One region of the Arthrobacter sp. Sr33 genome, then DNA from elsewhere that is predicted to be linked to it. Evidence: riboswitches for the same ligand, from Rfam matches in the RefSeq annotation. Region 1 holds a riboswitch; each other region holds the start of a gene.
The links. A riboswitch is a leader RNA that binds a small molecule or an ion and turns the genes downstream of it on or off. The one in region 1 is predicted to bind cyclic di-AMP.
Positions count from the first base shown of each region.

Region 2: it holds a riboswitch for cyclic di-AMP, as region 1 does, so the genes downstream of both, ACX80T_RS03190 (LysM peptidoglycan-binding domain-containing protein) here and ACX80T_RS13030 (C40 family peptidase) in region 1, are expected to answer to the same signal.
Region 3: it holds a riboswitch for cyclic di-AMP, as region 1 does, so the genes downstream of both, ACX80T_RS06440 (M23 family metallopeptidase) here and ACX80T_RS13030 (C40 family peptidase) in region 1, are expected to answer to the same signal.

Region 1 covers NZ_JBTNDD010000009.1:136,523-143,882, forward strand. The annotation lists gene ACX80T_RS13005 (DNA gyrase/topoisomerase IV subunit B) at 32-2,140, shown strand; gene ACX80T_RS13010 (multicopper oxidase family protein) at 2,206-3,669, opposite strand; gene ACX80T_RS13015 (SHOCT domain-containing protein) at 3,680-3,949, opposite strand; gene ACX80T_RS13020 (heavy-metal-associated domain-containing protein) at 4,252-4,575, shown strand; gene ACX80T_RS13025 (metal-sensitive transcriptional regulator) at 4,809-5,216, opposite strand; cyclic di-AMP (ydaO/yuaA leader) riboswitch at 5,519-5,735, shown strand; gene ACX80T_RS13030 (C40 family peptidase) at 5,739-6,620, shown strand; gene ACX80T_RS13035 (M56 family metallopeptidase) at 6,963-7,360, opposite strand, start outside.
Region 2 covers NZ_JBTNDD010000002.1:57,454-64,813, reverse strand. The annotation lists gene ACX80T_RS03225 (rhodanese-like domain-containing protein) at 1-47, opposite strand, end outside; gene ACX80T_RS03220 (metal-sensitive transcriptional regulator) at 169-426, shown strand; gene ACX80T_RS03215 (serine hydrolase) at 521-1,321, opposite strand; gene ACX80T_RS03210 (Lrp/AsnC family transcriptional regulator) at 1,888-2,376, shown strand; gene ACX80T_RS03205 (isopenicillin N synthase family dioxygenase) at 2,436-3,461, opposite strand; gene ACX80T_RS03200 (universal stress protein) at 3,634-4,065, opposite strand; gene ACX80T_RS03195 (VIT1/CCC1 transporter family protein) at 4,322-5,050, shown strand; cyclic di-AMP (ydaO/yuaA leader) riboswitch at 5,193-5,371, shown strand; gene ACX80T_RS03190 (LysM peptidoglycan-binding domain-containing protein) at 5,374-6,273, shown strand; gene ACX80T_RS03185 (DsbA family protein) at 6,435-7,175, shown strand; gene ACX80T_RS03180 (cytochrome c biogenesis CcdA family protein) at 7,175-7,360, shown strand, end outside.
Region 3 covers NZ_JBTNDD010000003.1:278,279-285,638, reverse strand. The annotation lists gene ACX80T_RS06450 (ABC transporter ATP-binding protein) at 1-316, shown strand, start outside; gene ACX80T_RS06445 (siderophore-interacting protein) at 313-1,449, shown strand; cyclic di-AMP (ydaO/yuaA leader) riboswitch at 1,555-1,738, shown strand; gene ACX80T_RS06440 (M23 family metallopeptidase) at 1,800-2,438, shown strand; gene ACX80T_RS06435 (diacylglycerol/lipid kinase family protein) at 2,465-3,427, opposite strand; gene ACX80T_RS06430 (SGNH/GDSL hydrolase family protein) at 3,535-4,305, shown strand; gene ACX80T_RS06425 (MarR family winged helix-turn-helix transcriptional regulator) at 4,364-4,861, shown strand; gene ACX80T_RS06420 (glucose-1-phosphate adenylyltransferase family protein) at 4,858-5,973, shown strand; gene rpmB (50S ribosomal protein L28) at 6,202-6,438, shown strand; gene rpmG (50S ribosomal protein L33) at 6,438-6,605, shown strand; gene rpsN (30S ribosomal protein S14) at 6,610-6,915, shown strand; gene ACX80T_RS06400 (MFS transporter) at 7,028-7,360, shown strand, end outside.

The DNA.
Region 1 (7,360 bases):
CTGTACCCCCTGCCAAGGAGTCTCACCCAACGTGGCGCCACCAAGCACCGAATACAACGCCCGGCACCTATCCGTCCTGGAAGGCCTTGAAGCCGTCCGTAAACGGCCCGGCATGTATATCGGGTCAACTGATTCCCGCGGATTGATGCACTGTCTCTGGGAGATCATCGACAACTCGGTGGATGAGGCACTCGCCGGACACGGCCAAAGCATCAAGGTGATACTCCACCCGGACGGTTCGGTCGAGATTCACGACGACGGGCGGGGCATTCCGGTGGACGCGGAACCCAAGACCGGTCTGAGCGGCGTCGAGGTGGTCTTCACAAAACTGCATGCCGGCGGAAAATTCGGTGGCGGTTCGTACACGGCCTCCGGCGGCCTCCACGGTGTCGGCGCCAGCGTGGTCAACGCCCTGTCAGCCCGACTGGATGTCCAGGTTGACCGCGGCAGCAAGACCTACCAGATGTCGTTCAGGCGTGGCGAACCTGGCCGTTTCTTGGACGCGAAGTCACCGTCACCGACCGCCAAGTTCGAACCGTTCCTCGAAAGCTCCCGGCTCGAGGTGGTCGGCACCACCAAACGGGGTGTGACAGGTACCCGGATCCGGTACTGGGCTGACCGGCAAATCTTCACCCCGGACGCAAAATTCTCCTACGAGGAACTCCAGGCACGGGCCCGCCAAACCTCCTTCCTGGTCCCAGGGCTGAGGATCACCCTCCGTGACGAGCGGCGCCTCCCTGGCACCGCAGCCGAGGCGGGAGCGTTGGAGGAAGTCTTCCAGCACGACGGCGGAATCTCGGAGTTCACCACCTTCCTCGCAGCGGACAGCGCGGTGACCGATGTGTGGCGCCTGCACGGCTCAGGCCGGTTCAAGGAGTCGGTGCCGGTGCTGGGCGAGAACGGGCATAGCGAGATCGCCGAGGTGGAACGCGATTGCGAGGTGGACATCGCGTTGCGCTGGGGGATCGGCTACGACACCACGGTGAAGAGCTTCGTGAACATCATTGCCACTCCCAAGGGCGGCACCCACCAGAGCGGTTTCGAACAGTCCCTCCTGAAGTCCTTCCGCAAAGTGATCGAGGCCAACTCTCGAAAGCTCAAGGCCGGCAACGACAAGATCGAGAAGGATGACGTCTTCGCCGGACTGACAGCGGTCCTGACCGTGCGTCTGGCAGAGCCCCAATTTGAGGGCCAGACCAAGGAAATCCTGGGCACTTCCGCGGTGCGGGCAATCGTCGCGAAAGTGGTCGAAAAGGAGATTCTGGCCAAGCTCAACTCCACGGCCCGGGGCGACAAGGCCCAGAGCGCGCTCCTGCTGGAAAAAGTTGTTGCCGAGATGAAATCCCGGATCTCGGCGCGGGTACACAAGGAAACCCAGCGGCGAAAAAACGCCCTGGAAACGTCCTCAATGCCATCGAAGCTGGCCGACTGTCGGATTGACGACGTCGAACGGTCCGAACTGTTCATCGTCGAGGGTGACAGTGCGCTGGGCACCGCCAAGCTCGCCCGCTCCTCCGACTATCAGGCGTTGCTACCCATCCGGGGCAAGATCCTGAACGTACAGAAGGCATCGGTGGGGGACATGCTCGCCAACGCCGAGTGTGGGGCGCTGATCCAGGTGGTGGGCGCCGGGTCGGGCCGCAGCTTCCAGCTGGACGCAGCGCGGTATGGGAAAGTGATCCTGATGACCGACGCCGACGTTGACGGCGCCCACATCCGCACGCTGCTCCTCACCCTTTTCTTCCGGTACATGCGGCCGCTCGTAGACGCCGGCCGGGTGTATGCGGCGGTCCCGCCGTTGCACCGGGTCGAGGTGGTCAACCACGGGTCAAAAACGAATGACACCATCTACACCTACTCCGAGCAGGAACTCTCCCGGCTGCTGGCAGAGTTGGAAAAGCAGGGCAAGCGTTACAAGGAACCCATCCAGCGGTACAAGGGGCTCGGTGAGATGGACGCCGAGCAGCTGGCGGAAACCACCATGGACCCGAGGCACCGGACTCTTCGGCGGGTGCGGATCCAGGAAGCCGAATCGGCTGAGCGGGTGTTCGATCTGTTGATGGGCAGCGACGTCGCCCCGCGCAAGGATTTCATCGTGGCTGGCGCCGCCTCCCTGGACCGGGAGCGGATTGACGCCTGACCCCTCGTGGGGTCAAGTCCCGCCAAGGGCACAAGGTCAGTCGGATAAGTCTTGCTACGGATTTGTCAGCGGACTTCGATGGTCCCCATCATGCCGAGGTCTTCGTGATCCAGGATGTGGCAGTGGTAGACGGAGCGTCCGCGGAAATCGTTGAAAGCCACCCGAACTTTTACACTTCCGTTGGCGGGCACGTTCACCACGTCCCGCCATATCGTTGTGTTCGCTACCTGACCGTTTTCTTCAATAGTTTGCATCGGCCAGACGTGCAGGTGGAACGGGTGGTCCATGGGGCCCGTGTTGGTCAGCGTCCATTCCTCCACATTCCCGGCCGCTACCGTTGTGTCTGTTCTGTCCCGGTTAAATTCGTTGCCGTTAATGGTGAAACGCATCATGCCCATGCCCATGCCCCCGCCCATGCCCCCGCCGGCCATGACGATTTCCCGGCGTGCCGCGATAGGGGCTAACCTCAGGTCTCCCAGTCCCTTCTGCGTGGTCGGGGCTGTCAGGGATGCGACCGGTTCGCCGGACACGTGGAGGGTGGCCAGCGCGAAGCCGTCGGGGCGGCCGGCCGGGTTGTTGCGTGCTCCGGATTCGCGTCCCGTCATTCCCGGTGCCCTTCCCCGGCGCTGGTAGAACGCTCGGAGCACGGAATCACCGGCCGGGATGGAGATGAGAAGATCGGCCCGGTTTCCGGGCAGCAGGAGAAGTCGATCCACGCTCTCGGGTGTTGGCAGGCGCCCGGAGTCCATGCCGAGAAGCTGCAGTTGCCCCTCGTCGACCTGTAGGCGGAGGTAACGGGACACGCACGTGTTGATGATGCGCCACCGTTCCCGTTGCCTGGGGCGGGCACTTAATTGCGGGTTGCTTTGCCCGTTGACCAGGACCAGTTCACCTTCCCGGCCCATCATCCGTTCCATCGCCGGGACTGCGACGATGTTTCCCAGTCTGTCCAGGGTGGTGTCCGAAATGACCAGTACCCGTTCCGTACTCACCTCGATGGGTTCCACATCCTCAACGATGATTGCTCCAAAGAGCCCGGCGAAGATCTGATCGGCGACCATGCCGTGGTGGTGTGGGTGGTACCAGTACACGCCAGGTGGATGATCCTCTGGGAGTTTGTATTCGTAGTTGAAGGTGTTGCCGGGGTCGACTGAGATGAAGACATTGTCCCCATTGTCTTCGGGAGAGACGTGAAGCCCGTGAACGTGCAGGTTGGTGGGCTGGTCCAGGTTGTTGACGAGTCTGATCTTGAGGACATCGCCAGCTTGTACGCGGAGTGTCGGGCCGGGGATACCCCCGTTGTAACCGAGGGCTGCGGCCTGTCGGCCGGCCAGCAATATTTGTCCCGGTGCGGCTTCCAGCCGTACCTGTAGCTGACCGTTGTTGCTTCGTAACACTGGAGGTTGGATTAGTTCGCTTCCCGTGACGGGTGGCTCCCGCGTTGTTAGAGTCCAGATCAGGCCTGCACCTCCAGTCGCCGTCCCCGCGATGCCGAGTCCCCCCAGTAGCAGCGCTTGGCGGCGGCTGATGGGGGGTTTGCTACGGGCCCTCACCGAGAACTTCGAGCTGTTCGCGGTACTCTTCGGCGGTGAGTTCTCCCTTCGCGAAGCGCTCGTCCAGGATCTGGTGGGCGGTGCTCCGGCCGTGGGGCGGGCCGCCCACCCCTGAGGCATCCCGTGACGCGTATCCGACACGGCCTCCGTTGCCAAGGACCCTGACTGCGAGCAGTACCAACAGCACAATCCCGATGATCAGGAGGACGCCCCAAAGCCACATCCACGCTGATCCCTGCCCATAACCCCACATCATGCCGGATACCTTTCACCTCGAGATGATTTCCAGTCTCCGCCTAGCGTCGGCCCAAAAGTAGAGTCTTAGGTCCCAATCGGTCCCAGGGTGACTTCAGTCGCTGCGGGATCCGGGTACCCGGATCAACCCTTGACATATACCCCTAGGGGGTATACCTTATGAGTACCCAAGTGGGAAGTCCGGCCCTAAGGGGGCCGCTTACTCCCAGAAGGTCCCTCAAGCAGCTGTAGCCAACGTGAATGACCCGGATGGCTACACCCGCTGATTCTCGAACAACCATTCCTCACTTTTTGGAGACCCTCATGTGCGGCACTTCTTCCGAACTGACCCTGACCGACACATCATCTTCCGGATGTGCCTGCTGCGCCCCCCAGGACAGCAAAGCCAAAACGGTTCCCCAGGCTGGCAGCATCAGCGCCAGTTTCGGTGTCGCTGGCCTGACCTGTGGGTCGTGCGCGTCCCGGGTTAGCTCTGCAGTCGGCGGGATTGATGACGTCACCGACGCCCAGATTGATCTCGTGTCCGGCGGGACCTCCACGGTCACCGTTTACAGTAACGAGGCGGTTCCCTCAGCAGCAGTACGCTCGGCGGTCGAGCAGGCCGGGTACCAGCTTTTGAGCGCCTGACTTTTTCCCTGGTCCGGCCGGATTTCCCGGGCGCGAGGTGGATCTCACCGATTCTGGGTACGGATGAACACCCTCGGGTGTGCTTCTGCCCGATGCGGCAGATAAAGTCACCGACGCGGGAATTGAAACCGTCTTCGTGGCCGTTCCCGAAGCTCATCCGGCCGGGCTAACCAATTGAAGCCACTCACGCCAACCTGATGAAGCCTGGGAGCGCATATGCGCCGACGGAAGGCTCAGCGCAGTAGTCTGCTGATTGCCTGTGTTGCTTCCTTGACCTTCGCGTCGACGGCTTCGGAGGACCCAGTGGTTTTGGCTTCTTGGGCTGCGGTGACGACGCAGTGTTGCAAGTGGTTTTGCAGCAGGCCCAAACTCACGGCGTGCATGGCACTGTTGACCGCCGCGACCTGGGTGAGAATGTCGATGCAGTACTGATCTTCGTCGACCATCCGTGCTATCCCACGGACCTGTCCTTCAATGCGCTTCAGACGCCGCAAATAGGCCGCCTTGTCCGGGGAATAACCGTGCACCGCACCGGCGGTAACCGGCTGATCCGCGACGGTGGACTCCGGCGCGGGGACTTCCGTGGCAGCTGCCCCAGGGGTGTCATCGGTACTGTTCCGAGGTCCGGCTCCGGCGTTCACGGCGCTATCCTTTCAATGCTCCGACCTGTTCTGGTCGGACCCAGATGAGGCCGTTGGTACGTCCTCGACCATGCGCTCTGCGCGGCCTTTATAAGTATCATCGACGATCCACCCCGCCGTGAACGCTCGATAGATGAAATAGGTTCCCTGGAGGGTCGGCGGCCCGCGGGTGCGGTGATCCTTGAAAATCCCGTTACCCTAACGTGACTTCGATACCACGGTGGGGTATTCTCATTCGAGTGATCCCGGCACCCCGCCGAGATCACATTCCCGCGCAGAATGCCGAGCCCTGCCGCTGCACCGGGACCCGTTCGCACAATCCAGATGGCAGGGACGGGGGAACCACGTTTCCACCGGGCCACCGCACGCGGTGACCCTCGGGGTTAAGTCGATCTGACTATCCAGTGCTAGACCTGCAGCATCGTTCGCGATGGCAGGCGTAGCCCATAGGTAGAGGACGGCCGGGTGACTCCCATCCGAACCCGACAGCTCACCCCGCAGGCATGGGAGAGGCAAACAATCATGTCACGTCAGTCCATTTCGGCACGCCACCGCGCCGCCACCACCCACTCCATCGCCCTCGAGGGTCTGACCCAGTCGGCCAGGACCAAGGCCGTAGCACTGGGCAAGCCAGCCATCATCGCCGTCGCGACCGGCAGCCTCGTCTTCTCCGTCGGAGCGACCGCCCACGCAGGAACCTACACCCAGGGCGCAGCCACCACCGCTCCGGCAGTCTCAGCACCCGCAACAGGAGTCCACACTGTCGCATCCGGAGACACGCTGGGAGCGATCGCCGCATTGCACGGTATTAACCTCGACACCCTGTTGGCGCAAAACGGCCTGTCCTACGCTTCAATCATCTACCCAGGTCAGCAGATCCAGCTCACCGGCGGCGCAGCCGTCAGCGCAGCCGCCGTTCCAGCAGCAACTGCAAGCCAGGCGTTCTACTCAACACCTGCACCAGCACCCGCCGCACCGGCAGTAGTTGCAGCACCAGCCGCACCCGCTGCCGATGCGGCACCAGCAATGATGACACTGGCCTCCGGTGCCATCACCCCGATCGCACCCGCAGCCAAGGCAGCTCCGGCCAGCGGAGTTGGCGCAGCACTGGTCGCCTCGGCCTATGGGCAGCTCGGTTCCATCCAGGACTGCACCATCCTCGTCGAACGCGCTCTGCGCTCCATCGGCCTGAACGTCGGCGACCTTGGACCCCTGCAGTTCGACCAGTACGGAACCCGGGTCTCCAGCCCCGCGCCCGGCGATCTCGTCGTCCGCCCCGGCCACATTGCCATCTACGTCGGCAACGGCAAGGTCATCAGCAGCGGCATGAACGGATCAAACCTCACCATCGAGCACCCACTATCCGACCTCGGCGGTTCATACTTCGTACGAGTCAACGGCTAATACCCTGACTCACGGAGTTTCTTTGTGAACTGAACTGAAAGTGGCGGGTGTCCTGGACGGAGGGCACCTGCCACTTTCGTATCTCCGGAAAGCAGATAGTGCCACACGATCCGCTCCCATGACTACTCGTCATGGCACCTGCCACGAGCCAACTCATTAGCTCGCCGAGCTACCCCCCCACTTTGGGGCGCGGATTATTTCCACAGTTCCTGTACCAGCCGCGCCGGATGCCGCGACTAAGTGTCCCAACGATCACCGACGGTCACTGAGAGTATCTAGCCAATCCCAGTGACCGTGCCCGATCAGTGGGAGCATTGCTCATAAAACCAGCGCCAGGCAGCGCTAACCCAGCACCCAGGGGGCAATCAGCAGTAGCGTCGGCGCCCCCAGTAGCAGTCCCGAGGCGCCGAGGGCGGCCGCCCGCTGGGGCAGCGACAAGGGCGGCTGCGGAGTGAGTAGCCGGTGAATCCGGTTAAGGGTGGCACCAGCATCCTGGTCAGGGGTCGCGCCGGGAGCAAGCGCCGTCACCGCAAACGAGTCACCGTGGGCGAAACCGCCCTGCTGGTCGGGCAGCGACCCGGAGGCGACGATAGCGATCGCCCGGGCCAGGACTGGCTCCCGAACCTGCTTCAGAGCCTCGTCGTCGGCGAGCATCTCGATCAACTCGTTGACAGCCCGCTGCGCCAGTTGTGACGTGGGCAGCCACGGGAGGGCCGCGCGCCAGGCCGCAAACGCCCACA
Region 2 (7,360 bases), on a different contig from region 1:
CCCGGATCAAGTGCTGTGATGGAAGTGGACGTGGAAACAGGAGTCATGTGTGCCTCTCAAAAGAATGTACTGGATACCCCACCGAGTATTACAGATACCCCATGGGTATGCAAAACACCCCAGGGGGTATACGATGGATCGTACACAATCTAAGCCCTTGGAGATCTCATGCAACTTGATTCGACTGAACTAGCGCCGGTCGTCAACAGACTTAAACGTGCGCAGGGTCAGCTCGCTGCTGTTACGCGCATGCTTGAGGAGAGCAAGGACTGCAAGGACATCGTGACGCAGCTGGCCGCCGTTTCCAAGGCACTCGATAGGGCTGGTTTCGCTATTATTGCCAGCGGTCTCGAGCAGTGCATCGTTCGCGAGGACGCCACGATGGACAGGAAAGAACTCGAGAAGCTTTTCCTCTCCCTCGCCTAACCGGCATGATCTTCCCTTAGGAGAAAGCTTCAGCACATGCCTTCGCCTCGGGCGTTGCGAGTCCCGCTGCCTTCGCCTCTGGAATCACAGGCACTCATAAGTCAGCAGCGAAGAGCGCATCCTCAGCCGCGCGGGTCAGGGAACGAATTAGCTGGATCTGATCGGCTTCACTACCGTCACCGGTGTTCTTGGTGTAGATCACGAGGGCTACAGTGGAATCGCCATGGGTCAGGAGTGCAGCATCGTGGAGATCTGAACCTATCAGTCCGTACTTATGATGCACGGTGACCTCCGGACTGGCTCCTGCAGGGATTAGTTCTTCATTGTTCGTTTCCTGCATGTAGCCCAGCAGCTGAGCTGTATTCTCCCGGTTCAGCAGCTCTCCCTCATGAAGCATTGTCAGCACCCGCGCCATATCCGCGGTGGTAAGCAGATTTTCCTCGGGATCATAGGCAACACCAAGGGACTCGGCATAGTCAGTCAGTTCCGGATAACCGACCGACTGCATCAGGAGCAACCAGGCATTGTTGTCACTGTTGTTGACCATGTCCTGGATCTGGAAGCCCGCGTCTTCTTTGCCCAGGTTTTCATCGAGACTGGCTTCGCCGTCTTCGACTGAATGGTAGAAGGCTGCAGCCGTAATGATCTTTGCCGTGCTGGCAGCAAAGAACGCTGACTCTTCCCCGAAAAGTCGTGCATTATCGCCGGAAGTGTCGGCTATCGCGACCCCGACGCGGTAGTCACCTGCGGCGTCAAGGATCGCTGTGATGTCTTCATCAAGTGACTCGGGTGCTTCCGCTACGGGGGACGACGGACGCTCCGCTGAACGTTCAGCATCCGTCGGGAGCATATCGGCGGCAGAGGGTATAGCCGTCGAGGTTTCTTCGGGAGCCATGTCCGTCGGCTTCCCTGTCGCCGGAGCGCAGCCAGCACCGGCCACCAACAATACAAGTGCAGGCAAGAACGCAAACTTCTTCGTGGTGACCTCCCAGGTGGTTCGATCTTGTCATGGCCGGTACGACGCGCCGGCATCTCAACAAACCGATATTTGGCGTCTCTGTGACCTCCGGCAACACCTTGCATTCAGTGCCTCGCCTGTTACGAGCGTCCCACAGACCACCGCAGGGACAAGAACCAGTGTGCAGGTCAACCGTAGATATGAACCCTTCCAGCGGTGTCATCGGCCGCAATCCAGCTCAATGGAGTCCGCAGCAGGGGTGGGGCGACGGACCGAGTGCGCTCCTTATGGGAGCGACACTTCACAACCTTGGAGGGGTGTACTCACTAGCTGCTTGCAAAGCCTGGGAAGGGGATCTCCATTCCTGACCTTTCTGTCTTCCATTGAGCAACATCGTCATACCTGTGTGCAATAGTCGGCGTATTTGGTAGTCAATCTGACTAGACTTCTAGCTATACGAATGCCAACCTTGGTCATCCTGACCGCGCCTATTGAGGAGAACCATGGCCATCAACAAAGATCAACGTCCGATCAGGGATGCTATTGATCGCGCTGTCCTCGAAGCACTCGACGCTGACCCTCGAATGACCGTGCTGGCCATCGCGCACCGCACAGGGTTGGCCCGCGGCACGGTCCAGGCGCGCCTGGAGCGCTACGAGTCACAAGGTGCCCTGAGGGACAACAGCGTGCGCATCGCGCCAGAGGCCCTCGGCCTGTTCATATCAGCGCATGTAGCCGCAGAGCTTGACCAGCACAGGATCGATGTTGCCGTTGAAGGGCTCCGCGCCATTCCCGAAATTGTCGAATGTCTTGCACCCGCAGGAGAAACAGACCTTCTCTGCCGGGTTGTCGCTCGCGACCCGGACGACCTCTACCGAGTGTCAGAAGAGATTCGCCTCTGCCCCGGAATCCTGCGAACCAGAACCAGCATGTTTCTTCGCCAGCCCATCCCCTACCGGATGAGTCCGCTGCTTGCGACGCTGGGTGGCTAACCCAACGGATCGGTACAGCGGTTCCGCTGCGCTTCATGCCTGGTGACTGTCTACGTTCCTTATTGCTGCCCTTGCTGCTGCAGGAGGTCGGCGTGGTGAAGCGCGGCAACGTTTGGGTGGGCCCGCAACCGATAGCGCAGAGCATTATCCCCATAGGTTTCAAGGATTGGGCTGTTGGTCGGGTCCACCGACAGCCCCTGGGCCTTGGCGTGAAATTGCGGGCTCATGCGCAGTGCGGGCATGGTGGCATCCAGCGCCGGATTGTAGAAGAAGGGCAGGGAAATCCTGTCGGTTCCGGTACCAGGTGAGATGACACGGTGCAGTGTCGCCTTGAGGTAGCCGTTTGTCGCCAATTCGAGCATTTCACCGATGTTGACCACGAACGTTCCAGGAACCTGGGGTACGTCGACCCACTCTCCTTGGTATTCGACCTGGAGTCCGCCCTTTCCCGGTTCCACCAGGAGCAGTGTGAGCACTCCGCCGTCGCGGTGCGACCCGACGCCCTGTTTCGGCTCGTTGCCGGACTCCCCCGGGTAACGCACGATTTTCAGCATCGGGAAGGCGCTTGAACCAAAGGCTTCATCGAAACTGTCCTCCGGTGCACCGAGAGACACAGCAAGCGCCCGTAAAAGGTCGAGGGAGATGGCACTCAGTCGCTGTGTCCACTCAGAGACGATCTTCCGCATCTCGGGCAATTCAGCCGGCCACAAATTGGGGCCTTCCAACCGCCAGTAGTCAGCGACCCCTGCCGCCGGTTCCACAGCGTTGCGCTCGACGCCAATGTCGATCTGCTCTCGCCAGTCCACCGCCCGATCAGTCAATTCGGCGCCCATCCTCGTGTAGCCACGAAACTGGGGGCTATGAACGTTCTCCAGCTCGAGTTTTTGCTCCTCCGACAAGTCGAAGAAGCGTCTGGAGGTAGCGAGCATGGCGTCAGTGAGCTCCTGCGGGATGCCATGACCTGCCAGGTATAGGAATCCGACCTCGTGCATCGCATTGCGCAATTCGTCCCGGAAGTCCGATGCCTCCTCGGGGCCTGCGTTCAGCTGAGAGTAATCCAGGACGGGCAGTGATTCGAGTGACAAGTTCTTATAGTCCTTTACAACGCGTTTCGGAAACCGAAGTCCGTATCCGCTTCAATGTTACGACTCAAGCCGAAGAGACGAACGATCCCGTTGCGAAGTATGTCGATCTGACTTTGTGGCCCTGCGCAGTCCTCGCTTCAGCCCAAGCCGCAGCTTGGGAGCTGCAGTGAAATCAGGAGGCGGTCTTCACGACGAGCACGTCACAGGGTGCGTTATGTACGACACTCCACGCAACGCTTCCCAGAACCCGTCGAAGCCCCTTCATTCCCACGTTGCCTACCACCAGCAATTGGGCACCGACACGCTCGGCTTCCTCGATGAGGACATCCTGCGGCTTGCCCCGCCCCGCAGCGGGGCGCACCTTCACGGAAGGGTGTTGCTCGCGCAGTTTCACTGTAACTTGCTCGGCCAACTTGAGAGCCTGCTCTGCATCATCCAGTATCCAAGTGTCGTTGCCGATATGGACAACTTCCGTGTTACCCGTAATGTGCGCGCTGACCACCACAAGTTCTGCATCGAGGCCTTCGGCAAGAGTCGCGGCGCGCGATGCTGCCTTGTACGCGGTCTCGCTTCCATCCACACCAACAATCACACTTCCGGTCATGACGTTTCCTCCTCGAACTTCGAACCGCAATTGCGGTATGTGGTGCCTACTTGGTTCGCTTACCTTACTCGGTCAAAGAATCCCATGCCTCTTCGCCGACGCCCGGATCAAAACGGCCGGCTCGGTGACTATTGCAAGCCCCTTTCAGCGCCGCAGTGGAGCAGAGCGAATTCCGTCGAGGTCACCCGAATCGGAATCCCGACAGGAGAGCCGATCCTTACTGGTGTACTGGCTCGTGGGGGCCTACATTACGGGCATGACTAGTTATCCCGTACCAGGCACGCATAGTGACGAACCCCATGACAACACCATCCATGGCAGGCTCAATTGGCTTCGAGCGGGTGTGCTTGGAGCCAATGATGGGATTGTCTCGGTCGCTGCCCTCGTCGTCGGAGTTGCGGGAGCGACAACGGCAACCCCCGTGATTCTTGCCGCTGGCATTGCCGGTCTTGTCGGCGGTGCGATATCCATGGCCCTCGGAGAGTATGTGTCCGTGAGTAGTCAGAAAGACAGCCAGCAGGCCCTCATCGCCAAGGAACGCCTTGAGCTTGAAACCGAGCCTGAAGCGGAACTTGCGGAGCTGGCCGGAATCTACGAATCGAAGGGGCTTAGCCAGGACACAGCCCATCAGGTGGCAGTGGAACTCACCAAACACGATGCCCTGGGGGCCCATCTCGAAGCTGAACTCGGATTGCGCGAGGACGCCGTGGCGAGCCCGCTAGCTGCTGCGGCCGCATCTGCGCTGGCCTTCACCCTTGGCGCGATCCTGCCCCTGCTGACGATTCTTCTGTTTCCAGAGGAAACTCGTGTCCTCGCGACCTTCGTCGCAGTCCTGATTGCCCTCGCCGTAACCGGCTACGGCAGCGCACGGATTGGCGGCAACCCGGCGACGCGCCCGACCGTAAGGATCGTTCTTGGCGGCGCGCTGGCATTGGCAGCCACTTTCCTTATCGGGTCACTCCTGGGCACCACGGGAGTGGTCTGACGCTCCACTGATGCCTGGGAATCGCTCTCTCTTCATTGAGGTTGCCAACCAGGGAGGCGCCGTCAGTGTAAATGTTTGTACATTTCGTTTTTCCGAGTAGGTTTAATACAGTGCCCCACTGAAGGTGGGGCTTATCGAGGCCTTTTACCGAACCCAGCCAAAGGCCTTGGTCCTTTAGATAGGAAGGCTGGGGCGGGGAAACCATAGGTGGGTTCTTTAGGAACCCTTGGGGTGAAGCCGGGCGGGGCGTTTGTCCTCGTGCGGCCGGGTGTCTCCCATCCGAATCCGACAGCTCACCTCGTAGGTATAGGGAGAGATTATCCATGTCATCAAATACTGTGCGCGCCCGACATCGCGCCGATACGAAAAGCCGTTCGATTCTTCTCCTCAGCAGGCAAGCCGTCCTGCCTCAGGGGGGACCCAAGATCGCCGCGCTTGTGGTTGCTTCCGGAATGCTTGCGGCGGGAGCAAGCCCCGCCCACGCTTCGGCGATCGCCCACCCGGCGCAGGATCACACCGTTTCATCGTTCTCATCGGCTGCTTCACCAGTCGAAGTGGAGGGGAGCCCCACCAATCAAGGCACTGCGTACACCGTGAAGTCAGGTGATTCGCTGGGCGCTATCAGCGTTCAGACAGGTGTGGCGTTGCACAAGCTGCTGAGCCTAAACCAGCTCACCGTCGCGTCAATCATCTACCCGGGAAACACCATCGTGCTGTCCGAGGAGTCGAATGCCGTGACTGCTGCACCGGTTGCCTCTGGCTCCGCAGCCTCGTCATCAGCGGTTTCCGACTTTAGCGTGAGTACACAAAGTGCATCGATCAGTCCCCTGAGTAACCGGGTGAGCAGCGAGTCAGGAAATATCTGGGATTCCTCGGACGCTCCCCAGAGCGGTACTGCCAACAGCCGTATTCTTGCCTTCGCCAACACGCAGTTGGGCGCTATTCAGGACTGCACCGTCCTGGGCGAAGGGGCATTGCGAGCCGCCGGGGTGATGGGGGTGGGAGACGAGTCCCCTGAGTCCTTGATGGCCTTCGCTACTCCGGTATCAGATCCCCAGCCCGGCGACTTCGTCTACTACGCCGACGGCGGGATGGGCTTTTCACACAACGCCGTCTACCTCGGCGACGGACGAGCCATCCACAGCGGCTGGAACGGTAACCAGACCGTTGAGGAATCCGTCAATGTGGGTTCCGGTCCTGTCTATTACCGGGTCAACATCTAGTTATCCAACCTCGCTGGCGGGGCTCTGACCTCGCTGACAGCGGTGTTTCTCGGACGCGCCCGGACACCAGATCCGACAAACAGGGATCTGGTGTCCGGGTGAATCCCCCTTTTCCCTCCCCTTGTGCCTTCCCAGGGGGCGCACGATGCCAGGAGTAATGAATGCCACAAGAATCTGATCAACGAACCGCGGGTGTTCGATCGGCCACCCTCATCGCTGCCCTGCTTGTCGCCGCGCTCATCCTGATTATTGGTTTGATCGCTTCCCAGCGAGCCTCCTCACCCGCTTCAGATGGATCAGGAACAGACGTCGCAGAGGAATCCGGCGGCCGGGAGGAAGAAAAGTTCGATTTATCCCGGCGCATCGCCGACGACCCGTTAGCAATGGGTGAGGTCGACGCCCCCGTTGTTCTAGTCGAATACGCCGATTATAGATGCCCGTTCTGCGGGGTTTTCTCGCGCGAGACATTGCCGGCGTTGGTCGAGCAGTATGTAGCTAGCGGAGAACTAAGGATTGAGTGGCGAGATTTACCTGTTTTCGGGGCTGAGTCTCTTGATGCTGCAGTTGCGGGCCGGGCAGCAGGGGAACAGGATAGGTTCTGGGAGTTCAATAAAGCCGTCTTCGCTGCGGCCCCCGACCGCGGACATATCAGCCTCCCGCGCGAGGAGCTGATCCGCATCGCAGAAGAAGTTGGGGTAGCCGACATCACGGCGTTCACAGCGGATCTGGACTCAGAGGAGCTCAATCAGGCTGTTCAAACCGACGCTGAGGAAGCCGCAGCCCTGGGAGCTACCGGAACACCCTTGTTTCTGGTGAACGACATCCCCATCTCGGGCGCCCAACCAGTAGAAGTATTTGAACAAGCCATTGAGACTGTGTTGGCAGAAACCAGTCCCCAGTAATGCTAATCGGATACAGCGGGGCGTTCCTCGGTGGTCTCCTCACCCTCCTCAGTCCGTGCTCAGCATTGTTGCTGCCAGCATTCTTCGCGTATGCCTTCAGCACAAAACGGCAACTGGTCGGCCGGACCTTGCTCTTCTACGCAGGATTGTTGTGCACCCTCGTACCCCTGGGGGTCTTCGCTGGC
Region 3 (7,360 bases), on a different contig from region 1:
GGTGGCCATCGTGCTCCACGACCTGAACCTCGCCGCACGCTACGCCGATCACCTCATCGCCATGAAGGACGGCCAGATCGCCGCGCAGGGCAGTCCCGCCGAGGTGGTGACTGAGGAGACCGTCACCTCGGTTTTCGGTCTGCAATGCCGCGTCATCCCGGACCCCGTATCCGGCACACCCATGGTGGTGCCGGTCGGCCGGCACCACTCAGGCGACGGAGCTACTCAGCCGTCACCCGAAACGTCCACCGGGCAGGGGTTCCTGCCTAATCCGCAGGACACGCTGTCCGCGCACCACCTGGAGGCAGCAACATGACCGAAGTCAGCAATCGCACGGCCCGACGGAGCGAGCGCGCATCCCAGCGCACCGATGGAACCGTTTCGGCGGTATCAGCCTTCGACGTCGTCGTCACCCGGGTGCAGCGCCTCAGCGACAACTTCCAACGCATCACCTTCGGCGGGTCCTGCCTGAGGGACTTCGGGGTGCAGGGGCCAACGCTCGACCTGCGGATCAAAGTCATGATCCCCGCCACCCGCGACGACGATGCCCCCCGCGTGAACATGCGGGAGCTCCTCGAGTCACCGCCCGAGGGCTCGGGTTGGTATCAGCGGTGGCTCGCGATGGACCCCGCCGAGCGCGGCGCCATGCGCACCTACACCGTCAGGGCGGCCCGGTGCGATGGTGACCAGCCAGAGATCGACGTCGACTTCGTGATGCACTTCGATGCTGAGGGGAACGGGGGGCCGGCGTCGCTGTGGGCCGCCGCCGCCACCCCCGGCGATCGGATCTGGCTGATCGGCCCGAACGTCCACGCCGCCACCTGCACCACCGCCGGCTCCTACGGCGGGATCGAGTGGCGTCCGGGGCTCGCCCAGCAGGTCCTCCTCGCCGGCGACGAGACAGCTGTCCCCGCCATCAGCGCCATTCTGGAGTCCCTCCCCGCCGACGTCGGCGGGCACGCCTTCCTTGAAGTGCCGGACCACGCAGACTTCCAGGCTGTGTCCACCACCTCAGCGGTGGAAATCATCTGGCTCGCCCGGGGGGAACGCCCCCACGGTGAACTGCTGGACGCGGCGGTCCGGGATACGGTTCGGGTGCCCGGCTGGGTGTCGCTGGCCGCGCCGTTCGCCGTCGGAGTCGATGCCAGCTCCCGCGCCGGGCTGACCCTCGCCGCCGCTGCCGCAGCCACAGCAGGCCCCGAGCCGGAAGAAGTGAACATTGACGAAACGATCCTGTGGGAAACCCCGCAGCGGCTGAACGCGTCAACGCTGAATTCCTCGCTGAACCCGGACCGGCCCTCCGGTGCGCTCCCGTTCTATGCCTGGATCGCGGGCGAGGCCGCGGTGGTCCGTGGGCTGCGGCGTTATCTGGTGCGCGACGTCGGGATTGACCGCAAGCAGGTGGCCTTCATGGGGTATTGGCGCAGGGGCCGATCTGAACTTGGCTAGTCGCCACGCCGTGATCTGTGTAACGAAATTATAACTTCTCGGCTAAGCACTCTATTCTTATAGGGAGCCATCCGCATCATTGTGGCTCCCGGACTGCACGCCTAACCCTGTCAGCAGCCGGCCCCCAATTCACCGTGGCAGGGGTGGAGGACCCATCTTCGGCAGTTTTCTGCCTTGGGGTGCAGCCCTTCGCAAACCACTCTTCCGCTCACTGGAAGAGCAGCAGTGGGCCGAGTCAACTCTTGCTCGAATCCGACAGCTAACTTCACCGGCGTTGCAGAGAGGCTCCTGTTTTGCTCCAGCCGGTCACGTCCGGGCGCCGCCGCGCGTCCGCCCCGCCTAAGTCCATCTTGAAATCCAACCGCCGGTCAGCTGTGCTGGCCGTGGGAGTCCTCGCCGCAGCGGCGGGCCTCGTTCTCACCGCAGCCTTCCCCTCGCCAGAGGCTTCCCCCTCGGCAGCCCCTACCGCCGGAACCGGCCCCGCCGTAGCCGCACCGGTTACTGCTGACGCTGAAGCAGAAATTGATTTCAGCAAGGAGTCCCCGCTCGCGACGGCCGCAACCCCGAAGGCCAAAACCACTGTCCTGTCCAGCGACGCGGCAGCGTTCACCACCCCGATCAAGGGTGCCGAAATTGCTTCGTCGTTCGGCTACCGGGTGAACCCGATGGGCGGGTACGGCGACGAGCTGCACACCGGGACCGACTACTCAGGGGCTTGCGGTACGCCGGTCCTCGCATCACGCGCGGGCACCGTCGTGGAATCCGGGTGGCATGCCTATGGTGGTGGCCAGCGGATCGTGGTGGACCACGGCGGGGGCCTCCAAACCTCGTACAACCATCTCAGTGTGCTCGGCGTGACCGTGGGGCAGAAAGTGGGCAAAGCCGAGGGCCTGGGCGCCGTCGGCAGCACCGGCAACTCCACCGGATGCCACCTCCACTTCGAGCTCCTGGTCGACGGCGAAAAAGTCGATCCCCAGACCCGGCTCTAACCCGGCCCGGGCCCGGCCCTCGCGGCTTAGGGCTCCGGGTGGGTGACGACTGCTGGATCCTTCTTGCCGTAAGGCATCCGCAGGCGCAACGAATTAGCGTCCACGCGCAGGACCATGTGGGTGCCCTTGCCGAGGGGGTCGCCGTCGAGCTGGATTTCCTGCGGCTCGTCGAGCTGGATCTCGGCTTCCTTGCACTGGAAGTACTCGAGCGATGGGTCCTTGCCCTTTCCGCGGGCAAACAGCTTACCCACGACGCCAAGCCAGCCGAGCCGGCCGGTGGGCGCCACGGTCATGATGTCCAGTAGGCCGTCGTCAATCTTGGCGCCGGGGAAAATCTCCAGCCCGCCCATGATCTTGCCGCAGTTGCCGCCCATCACGCTGCGCAGCCGACGCTCGATGACATCGCCGCCGTCCAGTGTGATCCGGGTGCGTGCAGGCTTGCCGCTCAGGTTCCGGATGCCGGCGTCGACGTAGGCCAGCCAGCCCACCTTGTCTTTGAGGTCATCACGGGTGTCAGCCATGATCGACGCGTCAAACCCCAGCCCCGCCATCACCAGGAACACGTGCGAGTCCTGGGCGCGGTCAACGGTGACATGGACGACGTCAACGTTGCGTTCGGTGCCGAACAGGGCTGCCTTGGCGGCCTCCTCCGGATCGTCGACGGCGATGTCCAGGTTCCGGGCCAGCAGGTTGCCGGTGCCGAGCGGGATCAGCCCCAGTGCGACGCCGGTGCCGTTGACGACCTCGGCCACGCAGCGGACCGTTCCGTCACCGCCAGCGGCGATCACCACGTCCACGCCGGCATCGACGGCTTCCTGTGCCTGACCACGGCCGGGGTCATCAACCGATGTCTCCAGGTACAGCACCTCGTCCCACCCCTCGGCAGCGCAGAGCTCCGAAACGATCGCACGAATATCAGCCCCGGTGTTCTTGACCGGGTTGATGATCAACGCGGCGCGCTTGGTCCGAGTGTCGGAGGGCTGGGTCATGATGTCCTTCTCAGGTTGTGGGGAGGGGAGCAGGGTGCACTGCAAAAAGTTATCAGTCTGCTTGCAATGCCACCTTATCGCGCGGCGGGAGCAGGTAGCCTCTTCTAGTGGAATTCTCTCAACGATATGTGGCCCTCGGTGATTCGTTTACGGAAGGCGTCGGCGACTGGCATGAAGCCAGCCCCAACGGGGTGCGGGGGTGGGCTGACCGGGTGGCCGAGCAACTGATCCTTGCCGACAGCTCCTGGGGATACGCGAATCTCGCCGTCCGCGGCAAGAAAGTGCGCCAGGTCCTCGACGAACAGGTTGACCGGGCCCTGGCCCTGCAGCCCACGCTGATCACCATCTACGCGGGTGGCAACGACATCCTGCGGCCGCGGATCGACATTGACGCGCTGATGGCCGCCTACGACGACGGCGTGGCCCGCCTTGCGAGCTCGGGCGCCGCCGTGGTGCTGTTTACCGGTTTTGATTCGGTGGGGTCGGCGGTGTTCGGCAAGACCCGCGGGCGGACGGCCATCTATAACGAACTGGTCCGTGAAATTGCTGACCGGCACCACGCCGACGTGGTGGACTACTGGCGGTTCAGGGAGTTCCAGAATTGGGGCTATTGGGACACTGACCGGATGCACATGTCCGCCGCCGGACACACCCTCATGGCCAGGCGGGTGCTCGAAGTGTTGCGGGCCTCCCACGAGATCGACCTGCCCGAGCTGGAGGCCGCGCCGGCGTCGTCGCGGATAGATCAGCTACGAGCGGACGCCCAGTGGGCGCGCGACTATCTGTCGCCGTGGGTTGGGCGGCGCCTGCGCGGCGTGTCTTCGGGGGATGTGCTGACGGCCAAGTACCCGGAGCTCACCCGCCCGGCGTGGGCCTAGGGTCCCAGCCGGCCGGCGGGGCCCCGGTGGCAAACGGTGTCTGTGCCAGAATGGCGGGATGAGTGGTGTCCGATGGCTGAATCCCGAGGAGCGGCAAGCCTGGCTTGCGCTCTACGCCGTCACCACCATGCTCCCTGGCACGCTGGACGCCCACCTGTTCCGGCAGGCCAAGATCACGCTGTTCGATTATCACGTCCTGGCGATGCTTTCCGAGACTGATGACCTCACCCTCGCGATGAGTGAACTCGCTGCCCGGTCGAATGCGTCACTGTCCCGCCTGAGCCATGTGGTGAAGAAACTTGAGCAGCGCGGCTGGGTGTCCCGGTGCCCCAGCGCCAGCGATGGTCGGGTCACCACCGCCCGGATCACCGAGGACGGGCTGACGAATCTGCAGTTACTGGCCCGCGAGCATGTTGACCATGTACGGGAGTCGGTCTTCGACGCGTTGACCGACGACGACGTCCGCGACCTGGAGCGGATTGGCAAGAAGATCCTGGCCCGCCTCGACAGTACCCACTGGATCCTGAATCAACCCACACCTGGAGCGCAACCATGAACCGACCGTCCGTCCTTGCGATCGTTCTCGCAGGCGGTTCGGGTGGACGGTTGGGGCCGCTGACGGATAAGCGTGCCAAACCGGCGCTGCCCGTCGCCGGCTCCTACCGCCTGATCGACATCCCCCTCTCCAACCTGCACCACAGCGGCTTCTCGGATGTGTGGATGGTGCAGCAGTACCAGCCGAACTCGCTCAACGACCATCTGGCCAATGGCCGGCCGTGGGATCTGGACCGCACCAACGGCGGGCTGCGTGTCCTGCCGCCGTTTGAGGGCAGGGAAGGGGAGGGCTTCGCGGACGGAAACGCCGATAGCCTGTTCCGGCAGGCAGCGTTTATCCGCGAGTTCGACCCCGACCTGGTGCTCCTCCTGAGCGCCGATCACCTGTACCAGCTGGACTTCCGCGATGTCGTCCAAACGCATCTGGAGGCCAAAGCCGCCGCGACAATCGTGACCACACACTTCGACGGCGACGCCTCCAACCACGGTGTGGTCGAGGTGTCCGGCGGCGCCGTCACCGGCTTCGAGTACAAGCCCGACCAGCCCAAGACCACCCTGGTGGCCACCGAAGTCTTCCTATTCGATGCCGCGCACCTGCTCGACACCCTGGAACTGCTGGAGAAGGAAGAGGGCGGCCTCGACGACTACGGCGACCAGCTGCTGCCCCACCTGGTGCAGCATTCAACCGTGGTGGAACACCGCCTTGAAGGGTATTGGCTCGATCTTGGTACCCCGGAGAACTACCACCGGGCGCACATGGAACTGCTTGACGGCGAGGGTCTGGCCTTCGACCACCCGGCCTGGCCCATCCTCACCAGCAGCTCCCAGCGCCTGCCCGGGTTTGTCGGGAAAGGTGCGGTCGTGGCCGACTCGCTGTTGGCGCCGGGCAGCCGCGTCCTCGGCGAAGTCAGCCACAGCGTGATTGGGCCGGACACGGTGGTGGAGGCGGGCGCCGTCGTCGTCGATTCGATCCTGCTGAACGGGGTCACCGTTCCCTCCGGGGCCCGGATTGTGCGGTCCATAGTTGACTCCGGTGCCACGCTCGACGCCGGAGCGCAGGTGGGCGACGACGACGTCGTGACGGTGGTAGACCGCAACGGCGATTGGTCTTAACCCCCGGCAGCTCCTAGAATAGGAGGGCATCAGGTGGCGGAGCGTGCGCAATTGCTCCGATTCTTGGGAACATATCTTCCGGGGAATCGGTAGTTAGGGGCTCAAGTTGCGCGAAAACCGCTAATCATCTGGACAGTTTCGGCTGTCGTTTGGGGCGCCTCTGATTGCATTCCCAGCAGACAAGACTGCTGGTTCTAGGTATTTTCATTAACTCTTTGGAGGATCGTCATGGCAGCTCACTGCCAAGTGACTGGAGCCGAGCCGGGCTTTGGGCACAGCATTTCCCACTCACACCGCCGCACCAAGCGCAGGTTTGACCCGAACATCCAGAAGAAGCGCTACTGGGTTCCGTCCCTGCGCCGCAACGTCACGCTGCAGGTTTCGGCCCGCGGCATCAAGACCATCGATGTGCGCGGAATTGACGCCGTCGTCGCGTCGATCCTGGCTCGGGGAGTGAAGCTCTAATGGCAAAAGATAAAGACGTACGCCCGATCATCAAGCTGAAGTCGACGGCCGGCACGGGGTACACCTACGTGACCCGCAAGAACCGCCGTAACGACCCGGACCGCATGGTTCTGATGAAGTACGATCCCAAGATCCGCAAGCACGTCGAATTCCGAGAGGAGCGCTAAACACATGGCTAAGAAGTCTAAAATTGCCCGCAACGAACAGCGCAAGGTAATTGTTGAGCGCTACGCCGAGAAGCGCCTCGAGCTGAAGAAGACGCTGGTTGACCCCAACGCGACTGACGAAGCCCGCGAAGCTGCACGCCTCGGCCTGCAGAAGCTGCCCCGCAACGCGTCGCCAGTACGCCTCCGCAACCGCGACCAGATCGATGGCCGCCCCCGCGGAACGCTGCAGAAGTTCGGTATCTCCCGTGTTCGCTTCCGCGACATGGCTCACCGCGGCGAGCTGCCCGGTGTGACCAAGTCCAGCTGGTAACTCCGGCTGGCTGGTAACTACCAGTCTGCAAGAGGACGGCGACCCTGGGTCGCCGTCCTCTTGCGTTAAGCGCCGGTCCTGACAGACTGCACCCATCCTGAAGGGAATGCCCGTGCGGCAGCAGAAACTGCTCGAACCTCCGATGCTGTTGCTGTCCGTGGGTGGGTTCCTTGCGGTCGCCACAGAGGTGCTCCCCATTGGTCTGCTGCCCCTGATGGCGGAGGACCTGGGGGTCACCGAGTCGGCCATCGGGTTGCTGGTCTCCGCCTACGCAGCAGTGGTGGTGTTCGCCTCCATCCCGTTGAACGCGTGGACCAGTGCTGTGCCCCGAAAGCCGCTGCTGGTGGGGCTGCTCGCCGGTTACGGCGTCAGCAACATCGTGCTGTGCCTGGCACAGGATTATTCGGTGGCGCTGACCGGGCGAATCCTGGCCGGGGCGTGTCAC